3 regions of the Blautia sp. AF19-13LB genome follow, and region 1 is predicted to be linked to each of the others. Evidence: a T-box and tRNA genes for the amino acid it is inferred to sense, from the RefSeq annotation. Region 1 holds a T-box; the other regions hold tRNA genes.
What was found. A T-box is a leader RNA that pairs with one kind of tRNA and senses whether it is charged. The one in region 1 lies ahead of DWX32_RS05525 (valine--tRNA ligase), so its partner is inferred to be a tRNA-Val.
Positions count from the first base shown of each region.

Region 1 (7,559 bases):
GACCCATGGGCTTTCCACCATGTAGCTCCATGCAGATGCCAGCGAATGGCGGGAAAATGCTTCAATCACCAGATACAGAATACAGCATCCCAGGGCCTGCAGCGGCAAAGAGAGCCAGTTGCAGACTTTCACTACGGTTTCCTTGTTTCCATGCAGTTTTTTTCCTTTTTTCATTTATTTTTTCAGCTGCTCCAATCTTGTCTGAACCTGCTCCATCATCTGCTGATAGTTCGCCAGTTTTTCTTTCTCTGCCTGAACTTTTGCTTCCGGAGCTTTGTTGATAAAGTTCGGGTTGCCAAGCATGCCGTTGGAACGTGCGATCTCTTTTGTCAGACGCTCTTCCTCTTTCGTAAGGCGGGCGATCTCTTTTTCCAGGTCAACCAGCTCGGCAAACGGAATGTAGATCGTTGCCTGCGGGATCACTGCGGATACCGCATCGTCTGCGATGCCGGCTTTGTCTGCCTGTACGTGAACTTCGCTTGCTCCTGCCAGAGTTCCGAAGAATACAGCACCGTTTTTGAAGGTTTCCTGTACAGCAGCATCTTCCGTTACAACGAATACGCTTGCTTTCTTTGACGGCGGTACGTTCATACTGGTGCGGACACCACGGATGCTTCTTACCGCCTCTTTCATCATCTCAACGGCTGCCTCATCCTCTGCGTATGCAAAGTCTTCGGTCTCTTTCGGCCATGCGGCGATCATGATGGAATCCTCGTCCGGATTCAGTGTGCAGTAGATTTCCTCTGTGATGAACGGCATAAACGGATGCAGCAGCTTTAATGCATTGCCAAGAACGGTTTTTAAGGTCCACAGTGCAGCGCCCTTCGTCTCGTCGGTCTCGCTGTACAGACGCGGTTTTACCATCTCGATGTACCAGTCGCAGAACTCCTCCCAGATAAAGTCGTAAACCTTCTGTACGGCGATACCGAGCTCGTAGCGGTCCATGTTGTCCGTTACTTCCGTTGCCAGCGTGTTTACCTTAGAAAGAATCCATTTATCTGCCAGTGTCAGTTTGTCTTTTGGCATTTCAGACGGAACTTCTGCTTTTTCCAGGTTCATCATGATGAACCTGGAAGCGTTCCATACTTTGTTTGCGAAGTTACGGCTGGCTTCTACACGCTCCCAGTAGAAACGCATATCGTTTCCAGGTGCATTACCGGTCATCAAAGTCAGACGGAGAGCATCTGCACCGTATTTGTCAATGACTTCGAGCGGATCGATACCGTTTCCGAGGGATTTACTCATCTTGCGTCCCTGGGAATCACGAACGAGTCCGTGGATCAGTACGTGGTGGAACGGAACCTGTTTGGTCTGCTCCAGTGCGGAGAATACCATACGGATAACCCAGAAGAAGATGATGTCGTATCCGGTTACGAGTACGTCGGTCGGATAGAAGTAATCAAATTCCGGTGTTTTCTCCGGCCATCCTAACGTGGAGAACGGCCACAGAGCAGAACTGAACCAGGTGTCCAGGGTATCCGGGTCCTGGGTGAGATGGGTGCTGCCGCATTTCGGGCATTTTTCCGGCATTCCGCCTCTTACAACGGTGATCTCGCCGCAGTCATCACAGGTGTAAGCCGGGATGCGGTGGCCCCACCAGAGCTGACGGGAAATACACCAGTCATGGATGTTATTCAGCCAGTTCTGATAAATTTTGCTGAAGCGGTCCGGGATGAAGTTTACTTCGCCGTTCTTCTCTGCTTCGCTGGCAGCTTTTGCCATATCTGCCATTTTTACAAACCACTGCGGTTTGATCATCGGCTCTACGGTTGTCTTACATCTGTCGTGAGTTCCTACGTTATGAACGTGATCCTGAACCTTTACCAGAAGACCAAGCTTTTCGAGATCCTCTACCATGGCTTTTCTTGCCTCGTAGCGGTCCATGCCGGCGTATTTGCCGCACTTGTTGTTCATGGTTCCGTCATCGTTTAAGATGTTGATCTCTTCGAGGTTGTGGCGTTTTCCTACCTCAAAATCGTTCGGGTCGTGTGCCGGTGTAATTTTAACGCATCCGGTTCCGAACTCTTTGTCTACGTAAGCATCTGCGATAACCGGGATTTCACGGTCGGTCAGCGGCAGTTTCAGCATTTTTCCTACAATATCGGTGTATCTTTCATCCTCCGGATTGACAGCTACGGCAGTATCGCCGAGCAGAGTCTCCGGACGGGTCGTTGCGATTTCTACGAAGCGGCCTTCTTCTCCAACTACCGGGTAGTTGATGTGCCAGAAGTGGCCTGCCTGCTCCTGATATTCAACCTCTGCATCGGAGATGGAAGTCTGGCATACCGGGCACCAGTTGATGATGCGGCTTCCTTTGTAGATCCATCCTTTTTCATACAGACGGCAGAATACTTCTTCTACGGCTTTGGAGCATCCCTCGTCCATGGTGAAGCGTTCTCTCTCCCAGTCTGCGGAGGAGCCGATCTTTCTTAACTGGCTGTTGATGCGTCCGCCGTACTCTTTCTTCCACTCCCAGCAGTGCTCCAGGAATTTTTCGCGTCCGATTTCATCTTTGTCGATGCCCTGCTCTTTGAGCATATTGGTAACTTTTACCTCGGTTGCAATCGCCGCATGGTCGGTTCCCGGCTGCCAGAGGACTTCATATCCCTCCATCCGTTTGAAACGGCAGAGAATATCCTGCATGGTGTTGTCGAGTGCATGGCCCATGTGAAGCTGTCCGGTTACGTTCGGAGGCGGCATCATAATGGTAAACGGTTTTTTGTTCGGGTTTACAGTGGCGTGGAAATATCCTTTATCCAGCCATTTCTGATACAGTCTGTCCTCGAGTCCTTTCGGATCGTAGGTCTTTGCGAGTTCTTTGCTCATGAGATCCTCCTTTTATGTTTGGTGTATTGTGGTATTTATTCCCGCAGAGGCTTGTCTTAAATCAAAAACGCCCTTCACATACACATAACATGCATGCAAAGGGCGAAAATTCCGCGGTACCACCTTAATTTGTATCTCGTTTCGGAGTCTGTAACGTGACTCATGCGTGAGAACCTAATCATCACATCTTCTGTGCTTTTCAGCTCTCCGGTTCAGAAGCTACCTTCCATGACCACCTTCCCGGACAGCCTTTCAGCCGGTGAACCGTCCTCTCTTTTGGGGCCTGCCATGTACTCCTCTTCCTCATAACCTTTTCTTTTTCTGTTGGAATAGAAACTGCATTTATCATAATCGCGTTTTTTTATTTTGTCAAGCCGCCGCGGGCAAAAACCTTTCTTCTTATGGAAGTTCTAAGATTTCACGCGCTTATTTTCGGTGAATCCGCGATACACAGTACTGCATTTCTGCGCGGCCGTACGACGCGTAGCGGACCTGTTCTTTCGAAAACGGCTTCGCATTGCTTGGCCGTCCCAGGTTTTCGCCGTGGATCACCTGATCCACAAGGTCGATGAGATCTGCGAGAACGCCGAGGCTGAGCGGATTGTAAACCGGATGCGCCGTCGATTCAAACACCTGCGTGTGATGACCGCCGAAGAATTTCATGCGGCCGCCCTTTTTCACCAGCCACGCCATCAGACCAACCAGACCATCGTAATACTCTTCCAGGCTCGTTCCGCCCGGCACCTGCATCCAGACACCGCAGCCGCTTCCGATCGCATCTCCGGTGAACAGGTAATTCTGTTTCGTCTCCAGCACGACAACACTGCCCGGCGTATGGCCCGGAGCCTGACAGATGGTAAGTTCTGTGCCGCCAAGCGAAATGACCGAATCCGTACGGATATCATGAATCTCTTCCCACGGTTTTAGTTTTCCCGCCGTCAGCATCACGAGCGTCTCCGGGTCCATTTTCTTTTCCTCGTGGCACATGTAAACTTCGTCGAATTCATCGATGTGATACATGTGATCCGGGTGCGCATGCGTGATAACCAGCAGCAGAGGCTTATCTGTCAGCTCCCTTATCACTGGCAGAATCTTTGCGCCTGCTGTGATGCCGGTATCAATCACAGCCGCTTTCTCTTCTCCTTCTACCACATAGAACGACGAATTTCCCGCGTCAAGAATACAGTAAATTTTTTCTCCGATTTCTGTTACCTGAAAACCTTCCATTTTGTAAAACCTCCCTTTTGTTCACCGGAACATACTGAACCCTATGTTGAATAAAATCCCCATAACAATAATAATAACCCAGATCAGAGCTGCAATTCTTGCTTTTGGCGTATGGGATTGTGTTCGGAGCGGCTCAGGAAATTCCCCTTTTTTCTCCCAGTCGGCAATCCGTTTTTTTGCCTCCTCTGCCTGTTCTTCCTTCACATAAACAACGCGTCCCTGATACGGTATTCCAGTTGTAATCTGCAGAATTTCTCCGGCTCCTTCGCTTTTTCCATAAGCCATGATTCCATGACGCTGCAGCATCTTTACCATCTTTTTTGTAGTCTGTTCATCTACCGTACGATACACCTTTCGATACCCCATATCTTTCCCTCCTGTGCTTTGTGCCTTAGATCCACCTTCCGCTATTTTATGCTATTTTCTTTTTTTCTCTCAGCATCATCACCCACGCAATCCGTAATCGAAGTTGATTGTGAACAGCATCGTAATCTGGCCAAGTGAAATATGATATCAATGTCCTGCGTTCTCTTCCCCGATGATAATCGAAAGCAGCGTATGATCCAGCATGATCGTGCGGTTCCACGGATTGAAAATCACACCGCTGATCTCCTTTGTTTCGGATGCCATGTGGATCAGCTGTTCCAGACTCACGAGAAACGTAGATTTCACGCTGCTGCTCCCCTTTAATTCCTCATCAAAGCTCGTAAACGCGGCCCACCAGACTTTTCCGTCTGCGCTCTTTACCGTTCCGATCCGGATCTGATCGTCGCCGGATGGCGGTTCCACGGAAAGAATCGCCTGTCCGCCCTCTTTCATTCTGCGGCGGATTACCGTCAGCACATGTGCCAGCAGTTCCGGCGTCGGCTCCTTTTGCAGTCCCAGAATTGCTTCCTCTATCGTTTCATTCCCCTGCAGCCCTTCGTCCTTTAGAGTTTCCATTTCTTTTGCCATTGCTCTTGTCCTTTCTTTTTCGCTTTTCCCACACAGAATCTGTGTACCATCATCCCCGACAGCTTCGGCACTTCCGATGACCTTTACTCTGCGCCTACCCAGATGCCATCTTCCCCGCAGAATCTGCACTCTTTTGATAAATCCAAAACGTTTTCCATCCGCTTTAAGATCTGATCGTACTTCCCTTCCCGCATCAATGCAATCGTCACCGGATCCGTTCCGATCTGCAGATGGCGGAAGCCGCGTTTTCCTTCCTCCGTCCACGGCAGAGTCAGCTCCAGTTCAAAGCCGCCGCTGCTTCCGTACAGCTCACCCGGCTGTTCGTCCGCAAACAGCTCGAAAAACGGCTGATAATATGCCTTGAAATAATTCTCCTCTGGAAACCAAAGTGTCCCGTCCCCGGTCCGCTCCGGCTCTTTTACAACGGCATTCAGATAGCCTCTCTCGTAATACGTCATGCACGCCGCGCTCTTCGCCAGCGGATTTTCATTGATCTTCTCGATCTCCGACGCCGCCCGGCATCCGTTTCCAAAGGCCGCCTGGCTGTTCTCGCTCCTGCCGACCGGCTCCCAGACGCTCCATGCGTTCTGCTTTCCGTATCCGATCAGATCCTGGCGGTATGCACCGTTGTATTTTACAAATTTTTTCTCCCCCGGCTGCTCGATCAGGTTCAGCGGTACCATACAGTCAATTCCGTACAGCTTCTGCGCAATCAGCCGCGTGTAGATGATGCCGAGATAATGACAGATTGCACTGCGCTCCGCCGTGTCGAGATACATAATCTGCTCCGCTTTTACCAGCTGGTCGCCGCGTGTTTCGAGCACACTCTCCACCATCGCAATCCGTGACTGCAGCTCCGCCTTCCGTTTTCCGCGGTAGCGCGCCGACAGACGGCCGTACGGCATCGTGCTTGCAAGAACCGCGTGCAGCAGCTCCAGATTCGTGTATTTGATCATAATATCTTTCTTATTTAAACCGAGCTCTGCGTCGGTATCGACTTCCGTCACATTGATGATATATGTTTTTTCTTCGGTCAGTATCATTTGTTTTGCCTCTCTTTTTCAGTACTCTCTTCCATGCTCCTTCAGCCAGCTCTGCCACACTTTGTAATCGGGCATCTGCTGTGCCACCACCGCGTAAAACCGCGCGGAATGGTTCATCTCTTTCTGGTGCGCCAGCTCGTGGATAACGACGTAATCCATCACGCGCTCCGGCATCAGCACCAGTTTCCAGTTGTAGTTCAGGTTTCCGGCGCTGCTGCAGCTGCCCCAGCGGGTTTTCTGCTCACGAATTGTGATTCTGCCATACGTTACGCCCATCTCTTTTGCAAAATGTGCCGTCTTTTCCGCCAGCATCTGCGCCGCACGTTTAACCGCCGCTTTTCGTTCTGCTTCCGTCAGACGGTTCGCTGTTTTCTGCTCTGCGGCCGCCAACGCTTTTTCCCGGTGTGTGTGAATCCAATCCTGTTTTTCTTTTAAGAATGCTTCGATTTTGTATTTTGCCATCCGTTTCGGTGCGCGCACCACCACGCTTCCATCCGCTTTGACCTGGACGGCGAGCGTTTTGCGGGCGGAATACACGATCTCATAGGGAATCTGTTTTAAAATCCGTTCTGCGCGGTCTTTCTGTTCCATTTATTTTTCCTCAAAAGCTGTCTGTTTTACCATTTTTTTACCTGTTTTTCATTATACCTTTTTCCCGGCGGAAACGCAATCGGATTGCTCACAGAAAAAAACGCGAGCAGAATCACCGTTTTTCTTCCGGCAATTCTGCTCACATTTTTCTTTCTCTTATTTCAGCTCAATTTTTTTCTGCTTTCTTCGGATGCACAGCCTCACAAATAAAATCGCCGCCTGCACACAGAGAATCATCACCAAAATTCCAATCATGGACAGCGCTGTTGCCCCCAGTCTGATCAGTTTTCCCATTCTTTTTTCCTCACTTTTCTTTCTATCGTGCCAGAACCGGATCGGCTGCCGCATCCCACAGCAGGCTGTCCGTCTCACTTTGTTCCAGGTATCCATATTTTACCATTGCCGCCAGCACCTGCTTTTCCCGCTGCAGCGCCAGATCCGCGTGGCGCGACGGCGCGTAGGCGGACGGTGCATTCGGGATTCCGGCGAGGAGAACGGCTTCGCTGTCGGTCAGATCCTGCGGCTCTTTTCCGAAATAACCACGCGATGCTTCTTTGAGTCCGTAATAGCCATCCCCGAAATAAATAGTGTTGATGTACAGCTCCAGAATTTCTTCCTTGGAGAGCTGTCGTTCCACATAAAGTGCTGTCCACGCCTCTGCCGCTTTTCTGGCAAGTGTCTTATTCTGATCGTAATACATGTTTTTTACCAGCTGCTGTGTGATAGTACTGCCTCCCTGCTCCGGTTTCATCACGCGGATGTCATGTACAACCGCGCGCGCCATGCTGATCCAGTCTATCCCGTGATGTGTGTAATACCGGTGATCCTCGACAGCAAGCACCGCTTTTCTGTACAGATCCGGCACCTGTTCAAGAGAAGCCCACTGTGCTTCGCTTCTGATTTCCTCTACCGCCTGCG
Region 1 is NZ_QUGO01000004.1:91,975-99,533, reverse strand. Features, by position in the region: gene DWX32_RS05530 (LTA synthase family protein) at 1-174, opposite strand, end outside; gene DWX32_RS05525 (valine--tRNA ligase) at 175-2,826, opposite strand; T-box leader at 2,922-3,142, opposite strand; gene DWX32_RS05520 (MBL fold metallo-hydrolase) at 3,253-4,053, opposite strand; gene DWX32_RS05515 (putative signal transducing protein) at 4,075-4,419, opposite strand; gene DWX32_RS05510 (SseB family protein) at 4,567-5,007, opposite strand; gene DWX32_RS05505 (hypothetical protein) at 5,091-6,050, opposite strand; gene DWX32_RS05500 (M48 family metallopeptidase) at 6,069-6,641, opposite strand; gene DWX32_RS19540 (hypothetical protein) at 6,798-6,935, opposite strand; gene DWX32_RS05495 (transglycosylase domain-containing protein) at 6,958-7,559, opposite strand, start outside.

Region 2 (7,559 bases), on a different contig from region 1:
CAAAACACATCCGAAACTTCCAAGCATTGATAATGCGTTGAATCTGGCACGGCTTTATGGAGTCAGACTTGACCAGTTGTACAAGACACGTCCGGTGAAAACAGGCAGCCCGGAAAAAGTGGATCAGGAAATCCGGGACAGAATAACGATTTCCATGCGGATGGGTGAGTTTGAGGAGTTCTTTGACGATATGCGGATGGAACGGGAAAGCATCTGCGGGCCATTCGTCGCAGCGGAAGCACAGCGTGAGGACGGAACCTGGGAACCGGAGACGATTCCGCTGCCGGATGAGCTGACTTATTTTTCATATGATCTGTTCAAACTGAAACTTTGTAAAAAGAAAGGAAGCAACAAGGCTCAGTTTTACCCTGGCACAGGATGCTTTGTCATAACACCGGAAGGGCTGGAAGACGAAAAACTTGTACTGCACAACATGATCCATCTCCACGAGTGGGTGCTGAACCAGGTGCCGGGCCATTACAAAGAAATGGTTACCAAAAGTCTCTATCAGGAACTGCGAAAGAGCATCAGCAATCTGGATGAACGTATAGAGGAAAACCTGTCCTTCTTCCGGGAAAGCCAGACGGACTGCGATGAACATGATACGCTCTTTTTCCTGAAGAGCCTCGACCTTGACAGAAAAAGAGGGTATGAACTCGGGACGATTTACGGAAGTAAGTGACATTTTTAAAAATTTAACCCGAAAAAATATGTGTCCAGAAAAGAAAGCAAAAGTTGGGGAGACCAAAAACACATATAATCTAAAATGATAAAAAAGTACCTGAAACAGTATATAAAAAGGGGTAAAAGGAAAAAAGAAGGGGGTCTAACCTGAACGAAAATTTTTTCTGTCCTGACCTTTTATGATTTTAACCCGGAGTGTAAAATATGGGTATAAGAAAAGAAATTAGGGAGGGCAAAGATATGAAAGAATCGGAACAGATCTATGCAAACTTGAACATGAAGAAAACGGGCGAAAATATCCGTAGCCGGCGTGAAAGATTGGGGATGAACCGACCGGACATTCAGAAGAAGATGGGGCTCGCCGGGGTTCAGAGTGTCTGGAACTGGGAGAAAGGAAAAAAGATGCCGAACATTGAAAATCTGTTTGCACTTGCCGAGATCTTACATACGACGGTAGATGATCTGTGTGTGCGGGAGATCGTGGAAGTTTGACATGGATGAGAAGAAGGCTGTCTGCTGAGAAAGCAGGCAGCCTTTTTCCTGAATTGGGCATGTTCGTACCATAATCGACGCTATTGTAGGAATAAAAGAAAAAATTTGAAAAATTTTAAAAATTACCGTTGACAAATTAAAAGAACAGTGCTAAAATCTATAAATGTCAGCGGGACATAAGCGCTGATGAAAAACAGGATATGGGATCTTAGCTCAGCTGGGAGAGCATCTGCCTTACAAGCAGAGGGTCATAGGTTCGAGCCCTATAGGTCCCATATTTATCAAAAATTACATATGGCGAGATAGCTCAGTTGGCTAGAGCACGCGGTTCATACCCGCGGTGTCGAGGGTTCGAATCCCCCTCTCGCTATGGTTGGAGGCTCCTGTGTGAACAGGAGTCTTTTTTTCGTTTTCCTGGCGGATGATTTCTTTTTCTGGTTGGGTATAGTATAATGAGCAGAGAACATAGGAAAAACAGAGTTTTTGCTGCAGAAAGGGGATAGTTTTTGTGAAGTTGTTTCATTTATCGGATCTTCACATTGGAAAACGCGTGCATGAGTTTTCCATGATCGAGGACCAGAAATATATGTTGACACAGATCCTGCAGGCGGTTATGCGGGAAAAACCGGATGGAGTTCTGATTTCCGGAGATGTATATGACCGGACGATTCCAACGGCGGAGGCAGTGCAGGTGTTGGATGCCTTTTTAACCAGCCTTTCGGAGCAGGAAGTTCCGGTTTTTATCATCAGCGGCAATCATGACTCGGCGGAGCGGCTGGCATTTGGGTCGAATCTGATGGGGAAGAGCGGAATCTATTTGTCGAAGGTATATGATGGAAGAATAGAAAAGTTCGCGTTACAGGATGCATATGGAACGGTGTGGATTCATCTTCTTCCGTTTCTGCGCCCGTCAACCGTACGCCATGCCCTGCCGGAACGCGCGGAGGAGATTCAGTCCACGGCAGATGGCGTGAGGGCGGCACTGGAGCAGACCCAAATAGATCCAGGAGAGCGGAATATCCTTTTAGCGCATCAGTTTGTGACAGGCGCGCTGCGGTGCGAGGCAGAGGAACTGCAGGTAGGTGATGTGGATCAGATTCCGGTGGAGCTTTTTGATGCGTTTGATTACGTGGCGCTCGGCCATATCCATAGTCCGCAGAAGGTTGGCCGCGAGACCGTGCGCTACTGTGGTTCACCACTCAAATATTCGTTTTCCGAGGCTGGACAGGAGAAGTCGATTACCATTGTAGAGCTGAAAGAAAAAGGAACTGTCGAACTTCGCACGATTCCATTGAAACCGCTCCACGATCTTCGAAAAATCCGTGGAACGTATCTGGAAGTGACAGCAAAAACGTTCTATGAAAACAGCGACCGTACGGATTATCTGATGGTAACCCTGACGGATGAGGAGGATGTTCCGGACGGCATGGCGAAGCTTCGGACGATTTATCCCAATTTGATGCGTTTGGAATATGACAATAAAAGAACGCGTTCCAATGCGGAGGTAACGGCGGCGGAACGTATCGAGGAAAAATCGGAACTGGAGCTGTTTCAGGAATTTTATGAACTGCAGAATAACCAGAGCATGACGGAACAGCAGAAAGCATTTGTGAAAGCATTGCTTAGGGGGATAAAAAGATGAAGCCAAAGAAATTGATTATCAGTGCATTCGGACCATATGCGGACCGGACAGAACTGGATTTTACAAAACTGGGCAGCGGCGGCCTGTATCTGATTACAGGTGATACCGGTGCAGGAAAAACAACAATTTTTGATGCGATTACCTTTGCGCTCTACGGCGAGGCAAGCGGTGAAATCCGGACGGGGGAGATGTTCCGCAGCAAGTATGCCGCGCCGGAAGTGCGCACTTTTGTGGAGCTTACCTTTGCGCATCAGGGAAAAGATTATATGGTAAAGCGGAATCCGGAGTATGATCGGCCGAAGGAGCGCGGTCAGGGAATGACGAGAGAAAGAGCAAATGCAGAACTGATTTTTCCGGATGGGAGACAGCCGGTGACGAAAAGTACGGAAGTGACAAAAACTGTAACGGAACTTCTCGGACTGGATCAGAAGCAGTTTCGACAGATTGCCATGATCGCGCAGGGGGATTTCCAGAAACTTCTCCTGGCAGAAACGGCAGATCGAAGTGAAATTTTCCGGAAAATGTTTCATACGGAAATTTATCAGGAGCTGCAGAATCGTCTGCGGGATGCCGCGAAAGAGCGAAGCAATACGTATAGTGAAAAGCGGAGGAGTATTCTCCAGTATCTCGACAATATCGTCTGCCCGGAGGATGCGGTGTTCAAAGAGGAATTTGCGCAGTTGAAAAAGGCAAATTTCGACGGTCAGGTGATGCGGGGGATGGAACTGCTGGCACGTTGCATCGAGATGGATCAGAAAAGACTTTCGGATCTTGAGCAGGAGCGGAAAGCGGTGGAAACAGAGATGGAGCAGAAAACCCAGCTGCTCGGCAAGGTAAAAGAGAGCCAGAAGCGGCGGGAGGAAAAAGCACAGAAGGAAAAGAAACTGGCGGGACTGGTTCCAGAGGAAGCGGAAAAACAGCAGAAAAGCGAACGGGCAGAACGGGAGGCTTCCATCTGCAAAGAACTGGAGGAGCAGATCCGCGCAGAACAGGAAAGCCTGGAACTGCTGAAGAAGATGAAGCAGGAACAGGCAGAGCTTTTGGAAAAGCAGAAAGAACTGCAGACGGCAGCGGAAGAGAAGGACAGACTGAAAGCAGAGCAGGAACAGGCAAAAGCGCAGCTGCTTGAGAAAAGAAAACGGGAAGAAGATCTTTCCGGCGTGGATGCGGTTTTGGCGAGGGTACAGCAGAACGAAACGCGGGCGCAGGAGCAGATCATGGCAATCCGGGGATGCCGCGAAAAAGTTCAGGAGTCCGAGAAGAAGACGGGGCTTCTGGCAGCAGAACTGGAAGGCCTGACACAGCAGGACACCGAGCTGGCATCCCGGATGGAAGCAACGACGGTATTTCTGAAAGAAAGACAGGATGCTGCATTTGCGGAGGAAGAATATCGCCGGGCGCGGACCGAATTTTCGCAGCTGCTGCGAAAATGGACGGCAGCGCAGAAGGAATGGAAAGAAAAGCAGGAAGCGTATCGAAAAAGTCTGGAAATCAGAAATGATGTGCGGGAAACGTGTCAGGAACTGGAACAGCTGTTTCTGGATGCGCAGGCGGGAATCCTGGCAGAAAATCTGACAGAGGGAATCCCATGTCCGGTCTGCGGATCCGTGCATCATCCAGTGCTGGCGAGAAAGGCGGAACATGTGCCGGATAAAGAAACACTGGATCAGCAAAAAGAAAAACTGCAGAAGCAGAACGAAGTGACTGCGGCATTAAGCGAAGCGGCAGGAAACTGTAAAAGACAGGCTGAAACGGCAAGGGAAGAGCTGACGCAGCGGATTGCCCGGGGAACCGCTGCTCCGGCAGAAACAGCAGATCAGGAATGCAAAAAAGAGCAGGAACGTCTGACACAGCTTTCGGAAGAGCAGTTTGCACAGGCTGCGGATGAAACAGAAAAGCAGCTTGCGGCAGAAGAAAAGCGTCAGAAAACACGACGGGAAGAATATGCGGCATATGAGAAACGTCAGCAGCAGGAACAGAAGCAGCGGGAAAAACTGAAACAGGTGATGGCAGAAAAACAGGCAGAGCTTGGACGGCTGGGCGGAGAAAAGCAGACACTTCTGGATCAGCTGAAACAGAAAATGGAAGACGCACAAAAAGCGATCTGTGAGGAAGTGGACATGGAAGAACAGCCAGCTGCTGTGGCAGCAGCTTACTGTGAAAAGCGTCTGGAAGAGAAAAAGAACAGAATCATTCTCTATAAGGAACGAATGCTGGAAAGACAGAGCGAATGGAAAGCTCTGAAACAGATGATTCCAGCAGAAACTGAGCGGGCAGAGCAGCGGGAAAAAGCAATCCATGCGAAGGAACTGCTGGAGGCGAAAGGAAAAGAGGCGGAAAAAGCGCTGCTGGAAAAGATCGGAGAAAAAAAAGAAAAGCTGGAAGGAAAAGACGAAACACAGCTCCGAACAAATATTTCCGTATGGAGTGCAAAAAAAGAGCAGCTGGAACAGGCGCAGAAGAAAGCAAAAGAAGCATATGAAACAGTGAAAGAACGGCTTACCGAAGTGCGCGCGGCACTAGAGACGATCCGCTCTCTGGAAGAAAATGAGGAGACAGATCGGACACTTCCTTCCGAAACAGAGCTGCAGGAAAAAATAGCGGAGCTGACAGAACAGAAACAGCAGCTGGAACAGAAATACAACGAACAGTATCATGCGGCAAATACAAACCGTAAGACGTACGAAAATGTACAGAATCAGCAGAACCAGATGCAGGCATTGGAGGAAGAATACAAATGGGTGCGGGCGCTTTCGGATACGGCGTGCGGCGGCATGAGTCAGAAATTGAAAATCGAACTGGAAACGTACGTTCAAATGACGTATTTCGACCAGATTCTGCGAAAAGCCAACCTGCGTTTCATGACGATGAGTGATGGTCAGTATGAATTGAAGCGTCAGGAAGCCTCAGGAAAAAATCTGAAGGTCAAAACTGGTCTGGATCTGAATGTCATTGATCATTATAATGGAACGGAGCGCAGCGTGCGTACCCTCTCCGGCGGCGAAGCATTTCAGGCCTCCCTCTCTCTGGCCCTTGGCCTTTCCGATGAGATTCAGTCGCACGCAGGCGGAATCCAGCTCGATGCGATGTTTGTGGACGAGGGGTTTGGCTCTCTTGACGAGGAATCCCTGAATCAGGCTGTGAAAGCACTGGAGGGACTGGCCGGTGGAAACTGTATGGTTGGAATTATCTCCCATGTGCCGGAACTGAAAGAGCGAATTGAGAGAAAGATTGTCGTAATGAAAAGCAGAAGCGGCGACCGCGTAGGAAGCATGGCGGTTATTGAATAAGTGAAAATCCAGGAAATGAGTTTTTAAATTTCTTGTCAGAAGGCGGATGCAATGGTATAATAAGGTTCGTTGAGCCCGAAAGAACGGGCGCAGCACAGTATTTTACCTGACATCGGCCTTTTGTGCCGATTTGCAATAGAATGGAGGAAACCAATGAAAACTTCAGATTTTTACTATGATCTGCCAAAAGAACTGATTGCGCAGGATCCGCTCGAAGATCGCAGCGCCTCCCGCCTGATGCATCTGAATAAAGAAACCGGTGAATATGAGCATGGTCATTTCCGCGATATTCTGAAATATTTAAAACCGGGCGACTGCCTTGTGATCAACGATACCAAAGTAATTCCGGCGCGTCTCTACGGTTCGAAAGTCGGCACCGATGCAGCAATCGAAATCCTTCTGTTAAAAAGAAGAGAAAATGATATCTGGGAGACCCTCGTAAAACCGGGCAAAAAATGTAAGGTCGGCACGGTGATCTCCTTCGGCGACGGCATTCTGACCGGAGAGGTTGTAGATATTGTCGATGAGGGAAACCGTCTGATCCAGTTCCATTACGACGGCATTTTCGAGGAGATCCTCGACCAGCTTGGCGAGATGCCGCTGCCGCCGTATATCACACACAAACTGCAGGACAAGAACCGCTACCAGACGGTATACGCGAAACACGAGGGAAGCGCAGCCGCTCCGACCGCAGGACTGCACTTTACAAAAGAGCTTCTGCAGCAGGTACAGGATGCCGGTGTAAAGATCGCCCATGTAACCCTGCATGTCGGCCTTGGCACCTTCCGTCCGGTGAAAGTGGAGGATGTCACCCAGCATCACATGCACTCTGAGTTCTATGTGGTAGAAGAAGATCAGGCAAAACTGATCAACGATACGAAAGCAGCAGGCGGCCGTGTGATCGCAGTCGGAACAACGAGCTGCCGTACTCTGGAGTCGGCAACCGGCGAGGACGGCATTTTAAAAGCCGGAAGCGGCTGGACCGAGATCTTTATCTATCCGGGTTACCGCTTCAAGATGATCGACGGACTGATCACCAATTTCCATCTGCCGGAGTCCACACTGGTGATGCTGGTATCGGCACTGGCTGGAAAAGAGCATATTATGGCAGCTTATGAAGAGGCTGTAAGAGAAAAATACCGCTTTTTCTCCTTCGGCGATGCCATGATGATTGAATAAAAAATTCGTTTATGACAAAAATACGATGCTGAAAGAAAACGACCATATAGGAACACCCGTGAAGCCCTATATGGTCGTTTTTTTCTCTGCGAATCTTCTAAATCTTTCTTTTTCCCTGCCGAAAAACAGAAGATTTTATTAAGGTTTCTGAAAACGAGCGGAACTGGGTTGTGTCAGGGAATGTTTTTGCGTATACTGATACGTGTTTGAGACAAGGGAGGACGGATTTTGAAGAGAGACGAGAGAAGAAAGTTTCCATACTATGGTATCCT
Region 2 is NZ_QUGO01000012.1:102,246-109,804, reverse strand. Features, by position in the region: gene DWX32_RS13480 (helix-turn-helix transcriptional regulator) at 1-682, shown strand, start outside; gene DWX32_RS13475 (helix-turn-helix domain-containing protein) at 925-1,176, shown strand; tRNA gene DWX32_RS13470 (tRNA-Val) at 1,379-1,451, shown strand; tRNA gene DWX32_RS13465 (tRNA-Met) at 1,473-1,546, shown strand; gene DWX32_RS13460 (exonuclease SbcCD subunit D) at 1,685-2,818, shown strand; gene DWX32_RS13455 (AAA family ATPase) at 2,815-6,108, shown strand; gene queA (tRNA preQ1(34) S-adenosylmethionine ribosyltransferase-isomerase QueA) at 6,262-7,287, shown strand; gene DWX32_RS13445 (phosphatase PAP2 family protein) at 7,516-7,559, shown strand, end outside.
Region 2: it has a tRNA-Val gene. The T-box ahead of DWX32_RS05525 (valine--tRNA ligase) is inferred to sense a tRNA for this amino acid. The anticodon was not compared.

Region 3 (7,559 bases), 160 kb from region 1:
TGCCGGGAACGGAAGAATTAAATGAACCTTTTGGCTGATTATGGGTTGACATTTCTGCGCCTGCTTAGTATATTATAAGCAGAACTGAATGATTAAAACATAAATATAAGCATAACTAATGAATAACGCTTAGAACAGTTAATCAGAAAAGGAGAACAACATGGCTAAAGTAGGAATTGTGATGGGCAGCGACTCTGATATGCCGGTAATGAGCAAAGCAGCCGACATGCTGGAAAAATTTGGAATTGAGTACGAGATGAAAATCATCTCCGCACACCGCGAGCCGGATGTATTTTTCGAATATGCAAAAACCGCAGAGGAGAAAGGCTTCAAGGTTATCATTGCAGGCGCAGGTATGGCAGCTCATCTGCCGGGTATGTGCGCAGCTATTTTCCCAATGCCGGTCATCGGAATTCCGATGCATACCACATCGCTTGGAGGTCGTGATTCCCTGTACTCCATCGTACAGATGCCGAGCGGCATTCCGGTAGCAACCGTTGCCATCAATGGCGGTGCCAATGCCGGAATCCTGGCAGCAAAGATTCTTGCAACTTCCGATCCGGAACTGCTTGCAAAACTGAAAGCATATACACAGGAAATGAAAGAGCAGGTTGAGGCAAAAGACGCAAAACTGCAGGAAACAGGATACCGTAACTACAGTAAATAAAAACAAAGGACAAGGGAGGTTCACCATGGATTACAAGAACGCAGGAGTAGATATTGAAGCTGGATACAAATCAGTAGAATTAATGAAAGAGCATGTAAAGAAAACCATGCGCCCGGAGGTATTAGGCGGCCTTGGCGGTTTTTCTGGCGCTTTTTCCCTGGCAAAAATCAAAGAAATGGAAGAGCCGGTGCTGCTTTCCGGTACAGACGGATGCGGAACCAAGGTGAAGCTCGCCATGATTCTTGATAAACACGACACCATCGGCATTGATGCCGTTGCCATGTGTGTGAATGATATCGCATGTGCCGGCGGAGAACCGCTGTTCTTCCTCGACTACATCGCATGCGGAAAGAACTATCCGGAGAAGATCGCTTCGATCGTAAAAGGCGTTGCAGAAGGCTGTCTGCAGTCCGATGCGGCACTGATCGGCGGTGAGACCGCAGAGCATCCGGGCCTGATGCCGGAGGATGAGTACGATCTGGCAGGTTTTGCTGTCGGCGTATGTGACAAGAAAGACATGATTACCGGTGAAAATCTGGCAGCCGGAGACGTACTGATCGGCATGGCTTCCACCGGCGTTCACAGCAACGGATTTTCTCTTGTCCGCAAAGTTTTCGATATGACAAAAGATTCTTTAAATACATACTATGATGAGCTCGGCGCAACCCTCGGCGAGACCCTGCTTGCACCGACCCGTATCTACGTAAAAGCACTCCGCGCCATCAAAGATGCCGGTGTAACCGTAAAAGCATGCAGCCACATCACCGGAGGCGGCTTCTACGAGAACATTCCGCGTATGCTCAAAGACAACACCGTAGCCGTTGTACAGAAAGACAGCTACACCGTACCGCCGATCTTTGATCTGATGGCAAAGAAAGGCAATATCGACGAGCAGATGATGTACAACACCTTCAACATGGGTATCGGTATGGTACTGGCTGTTGATCCGAAAGATGTAGACGCAGTGATGAAAGCCATCCGTTCCACAGGAGATACGCCATATGTGATCGGCCACATTGAAAACGGAGAAAAAGGAGTACAGTTATGCTAAGATTAGCAGTTCTCGTCTCCGGCGGCGGCACGAACCTGCAGGCGATTCTGGATGCGATTGACGAGGGAATCATCACAAACGCGGAGGTTTCTGTTGTCATCAGCAACAATGCAGGAGCGTATGCGCTGGAGCGTGCGAAAAAGAAGGAGATTGATGCGGTATGCCTTTCCCCGAAGACCTTTGCATCGAGAGAAGCATTCAACGAGGCACTGCTGGCGAAACTGCAGTCGTACAACGTCGATCTCGTTGTGCTCGCAGGATGCCTGGTTGTGATCCCGCAGAGCATTGTGGATGCTTATCCGAATAAGATCATCAACATTCATCCGTCCCTCATTCCGTCGTTCTGCGGAACGGGCTATTACGGACTGAAAGTGCACGAGGGCGTATTATCCCGCGGCGTCAAAGTGACGGGAGCGACGGTTCATTTTGTGGACGGCGGAACAGACACCGGCCCGATTATTCTGCAGAAGGCAGTCGAAGTGCACGAGGGCGATACACCGAAGGCACTGCAGCAGCGCGTCATGGAAGAGGCCGAGTGGGTCATTATGCCGCGTGCGATTGATCTGATTGCAAACGGAAAAGTAACGGTAGAAGACGGACACGTAAAGATAAAGGAGTAAGAGCGATGAAAGTATTGATTGTAGGAAGCGGCGGAAGAGAGCATGCGATTGCCTGGAAGGTGGCGCAGAGCCCGAAGGTAGACAAGATTTACTGCGCTCCTGGAAACGCAGGAATTGCGGAGTACGCAGAGTGTGTCGATATTGCAGCGATGGAGTTTGACAAGCTCGTTGCTTTTGCGAAAGAAAAAGAGATTGACCTGACCGTCATCGGCATGGATGATCCGCTGGTCGGCGGTGTTGTCGATGCGTTTGAGGCAGAGGGACTGCGCGTATTCGGACCAAGAAAGAATGCGGCAATCCTGGAAGGATCGAAAGCGTTCTCCAAAGACCTGATGAAAAAATACCATATCCCGACGGCGGCATACGAGACATTCTCCGATCCAGAAGCGGCAGAGAAATATCTCGAGACTGCAAAATTCCCGATCGTGCTGAAAGCCGACGGTCTGGCTCTTGGAAAAGGCGTTCTGATCTGCAATACCTTAGAGGAAGCAAAAGAGGGCGTCAAGACGATCATGCTCGACAAGAAATTCGGCAGTGCCGGAAACGAGATGGTCATCGAGGAGTTTATGACGGGACGTGAGGTTTCCGTTCTCTCCTTTGTGGATGGAAAGACGATCAAGACGATGAGTTCCGCACAGGACCACAAGAGAGCAGGAGACGGCGACACCGGCCTGAACACCGGCGGTATGGGCAACTTCTCCCCGAGTCCGTTTTATACCGAAGAAGTGGATAAGTTCTGTAAGAAATATATCTATCAGCCGACCGTAGATGCGATGGCAGCTGAGGGAAGACCGTTTAAGGGAGTTATCTTCTTCGGACTGATGCTGACACCGGACGGACCGAAAGTGCTCGAGTACAATGCCCGCTTCGGCGATCCGGAGGCACAGGTTGTGCTTCCTCGTATGAAGACAGACATCATTGATGTATTTGAAGCCTGCATCGACGGAACTCTCGACCAGATCGACCTGCAGTTTGCAGATAATGCGTGTGTCTGCATCGTACTGGCTTCGAACGGTTATCCGGTTTCCTACGAAAAAGGATTCCCGATCCGCGGACTCGAGACGTTCAAAGAGCATGAGGGCTATTACTGCTTCCATGCAGGAACGAAGTTCAAAGACGGCGAGATCGTGACAAACGGAGGCCGTGTCCTCGGCGTGACAGCACTTGGCGATACCCTGAAAGAGGCACGTGCGAATGCATATAAGGCTGTTGACTGGGTTGACTTTGACAATAAATATTACCGCCATGATATTGGAAAAGCGATTGACGAAGCGTAACGTGAATGTGAATTTTAATTTTGAGTAAAATGGAGCCGCCAGAATCCCGGTGAAAGGGAAATCTGGCGGCTTTGTCTTTTTGTTCTGAAAAGGGAATAAAGCGCCGCCGTTCCGGATACAATAGTAAGGAGATCCTTTGCTTTTTAGCAGAATCAGAACAGGAAAGGCGGTCAGAAAAGATGGGAATCGTTTGTCTGGCGGGGATTTTTGCCGTATTTCTTCTGCTTGCATGGACGCTCTGCCGGGCGGCAGGATGGGAGAAAGAACGGGAAGATCTTGAACAGGAGCAGTACCTGAAAGAGTGGCGGGAGAAAAAGTTGAAAAAAATCGAAAAAATTTGAAAATTAGTGTTGACATTTGGCGGGTGGAATGCTATACTAACGAAGTCGGTTGGTGATACAGATAAAAAGCCAACAGACAAAACACTGATGTGGGGTCTTAGCTCAGCTGGGAGAGCATCTGCCTTACAAGCAGAGGGTCATAGGTTCGAGCCCTATAGGCCCCATATTTTATGAAAAACGGTGTTGAAAATGAATATGTCGAGATATCTCAGTTGGCTAGAGCACGCGGTTCATACCCGCGGTGTCGAGGGTTCGAATCCCCCTCTCGCTACTTGTGGAACCCTTGAGAAATCAAGGGTTCTTTTAGCTTTATGGACAGTCTGATGATATGGCTGTCATGTCAAAATCGTGTCTTGAAATTCACAGGGATTTGTGAGAAAATGAGACTACCTAAGAGCTTGTTTTGGGCTCTGAAAGTAAATAAAACAGTAATGGATAGAAGAAAGATAAGGAAAAAACAATGATAGAGTTTAATAAACCACCTTTTATTGGAACAGAACTGGAATACATCCGCCAGGCGGCAGAGGAAAACAACAAGCTGTGCGGCGACGGTCCTTTTACGAAGAAATGTTCTGCCTGGATGCAGGACAATTTCAACGTAAAACATGCGATGCTTACGACATCCTGCACCCATGCACTGGAAATGGCAGCTTACCTGTCTGAGATTCGGCCGGGCGACGAAGTGATCATGCCGTCCTACACGTTTGTTTCCACTGCAGATGCCTTTGTTCTGCGCGGAGCAAAAATCGTCTACGTGGATATCCGTCCGGATACGATGAACATCGACGAGACCAAGATTGAGGATGCCATCACCGAAAAAACAAAAGCGATTGTTCCGGTTCACTATGCGGGCGTTGCCTGTGAAATGGATACCATCATGGATATTGCAAAACGCCATAACCTGAAGGTTGTAGAGGATGCGGCACAGGGTGTGAGCGCGTACTACAAGGGAAAAGCCCTTGGAACGATCGGCGATTTTGGCTGCTACAGCTTCCATGAGACGAAAAACTATACGATGGGAGAGGGCGGCGCACTGCTGTTCCAGGATGAGAATTATCTGGAAAAAGCAGAGATCCTTCGTGAAAAGGGAACGAACCGCAGCAAGTTTTTCCGCGGACAGATCGACAAATATACCTGGATCGACTACGGTTCCTCCTATCTGCCGAGCGATATGAATGCTGCTTACCTGCTTGCAGAACTCGAGGAACATGAGAAAATCGATAGAAAGCGGATGGCCATCTACAACTATTACCATGAGCAGCTCCGTCCGCTGGCTGAGGCCGGAAAGATCGAGCAGCCGGTTGTGCCGGAAGGCTGTGTACATAATGCGCATATGTACTTCATCAAGGCAAGAAATCTGGAAGTACGTACAAAACTGATCAACTATATGAAAGAGCGCGGTGTGATGTGTGTCTTCCATTACGTTCCGCTCCATACCTCCCCGGCCGGACAGAAGTTCGGTGTTTTCCACGGAGAGGACAAATACACAACAAAAGAGAGCGAGCGCCTGATGCGTCTGCCGATGTTCTACAGCCTGTCTGAACAGGATATGGCATATGTCGTAGAGTGCCTCATGGACTTTAAAGAGTGGTAACATTTCATGTATGAGAAGTTTTTAAACTACTTTACGGACTATATTTTCGTGAAGGATGAGCCGCAGAAAGCCGATGTGATTTTTGTGCCGGGAAACGGATATCCGCAGATGGCGGCGCACGCGGCAGAACTCTGGAAAGAAGGATTTGCGCCGTATGTGCTTCCGTCGGGAAGATACAGTACTGTGCTCGGGCATTTCGCCGGTGTACAGGATCTTGCGGAGCAGTACGGCGGAAACTATGAAACCGAGTGGGAGTTTCTGCGGACGGTACTGCAGAAAAACAGCGTGCCGGAGAAAGCGATTCTACGCGAAGACCAGGCGACGTATACGTATGAAAATGCACTGCGGTCACGGGAAGTGACAGATGCGGCGGGCATCGAGGTAAAAAAAGCGATCCTCTGCTGCCGGAATCTCCATGCGAGACGGTGTATTCTGTATTACCAGCTTGTCTACCCGGAGACAGAGTTTTTTGTCTGTCCTTCGGATATTGAGTTCACCAGAGAAAACTGGCATACAAAGGGTGAATGGATCGACCAGGTGTTAGGAGAAATGGAGCGCTGCGGCGGTCAGTTCCACAAGATTCTGCGGGAACTGCCGGCGGATTCTGAATTTTAACACCAGTAGACAAGAAGTCCTCAGCTTCTAAAGTGGTGGGATGAATTGTTAAAAGAAACATAACGGCAGTGGTAGGCGGAGAGAAATCGGTATCCTCCACTGACATGAGGAAAGTCACAGTCGAACTATTCTCGACATGTCAGACTCTGTGAAAATACCGATTGTGAGTTGAAACGAAAAGATTTATAAAAAAGAGCGGAAATTGTGGTAAAATTGCGGCTCGTATGGTATACTATCGTTAAGTTAAGTTTCTAATCTAAAGCAAAGGTTGGTGGACAGTATGAATAAGATTGATGAAGTATTAGAGCTTTTAAAACAGAGAGAACGTGAGAACGAAAAACCGAAAAACGTGATTTTATGGGTTCTTGCCATTGTCGGAGCGGTAGCGGCAGTTGCAGGAATCGCATACGCAGTATACCGGTTTGTAACTCCGGATTATCTGGAAGACTTCGAAGATGATTTCGATGACGATTTCGACGATTACTTCGAGGATGAAGACGAAGATAAGTAGGATGGAAAAAAGAAACTCCGGTGCCGGAACGTGGTACCGGAGTTTTTCTGTCCGGAAATCAGTTTGACATAGAAGGAGAAGAGAATGAAAAAAGGAGAAATTTACGAGGGAGTCGTGGAAAGAATCGATTTCCCGAATAAAGGACGTGTACATGTGGAGGGCGAGACGGTTACCGTGAAAAATGCAATTCCGGGACAGAAGATCCGCTTTCAAATCAACAAAAAAAGAAAGAACCGCATGGAGGGCCGCCTGCTCGAAGTAACAGAAAAATCCCCGATGGAAAAGCGCGATCCGGTCTGCAGTATTTTCCCGTCCTGCGGCGGATGCATGTACCAGACGATGAGTTATGAGGATCAGCTTGCAATGAAGGCCGGTCAGGTGAAAAAACTGCTCGACGATGCCCTCGTGGAGGCCGGCCAGGTCAATGAGGCGGGGGAGGCCGATTATCCGTTCCTTGGAATCAAAGGAAGTCCGAAGGAGTTTGCATACCGGAATAAAATGGAGTTTTCCTTCGGCGATGAATACAAGGACGGCCCGTTGTCTCTCGGACTTCATAAAAAGGGAAGCACCTACGATGTCCTGACCGCGTGCGACTGCAAAATCGTGCATGAGGATTTCACAAAGATTCTGACCTGCGTGCTGGCGTACTTTAAAGAGCGGAACGCAAGTTACTACCACAAGATAAGCCACGAGGGTTACCTGCGCCACCTGCTGGTTCGAAGAGCCGAGAATACCGGAGAAATCCTGGTAAATCTCGTCACCACAAGCCAGGAAGAGTGGGATCTGATGCCGCTCGTGCAGGAAGTGCTTGGTCTGCCGCTGGAAGGAAAGGTTGTCGGATTCCTCCATATCATAAATGATTCCCTGGCAGATGTTGTAAAGA
Region 3 is NZ_QUGO01000004.1:256,577-264,135, forward strand. Features, by position in the region: gene DWX32_RS06245 (aminopeptidase) at 1-38, shown strand, start outside; gene purE (5-(carboxyamino)imidazole ribonucleotide mutase) at 161-667, shown strand; gene purM (phosphoribosylformylglycinamidine cyclo-ligase) at 693-1,718, shown strand; gene purN (phosphoribosylglycinamide formyltransferase) at 1,712-2,338, shown strand; gene purD (phosphoribosylamine--glycine ligase) at 2,344-3,615, shown strand; gene DWX32_RS19545 (hypothetical protein) at 3,795-3,956, shown strand; tRNA gene DWX32_RS06270 (tRNA-Val) at 4,048-4,120, shown strand; tRNA gene DWX32_RS06275 (tRNA-Met) at 4,154-4,227, shown strand; gene rffA (dTDP-4-amino-4,6-dideoxygalactose transaminase) at 4,417-5,550, shown strand; gene DWX32_RS06285 (YdcF family protein) at 5,557-6,165, shown strand; gene DWX32_RS06290 (hypothetical protein) at 6,446-6,676, shown strand; gene rlmD (23S rRNA (uracil(1939)-C(5))-methyltransferase RlmD) at 6,761-7,559, shown strand, end outside.
Region 3: it has a tRNA-Val gene. The T-box ahead of DWX32_RS05525 (valine--tRNA ligase) is inferred to sense a tRNA for this amino acid. The anticodon was not compared.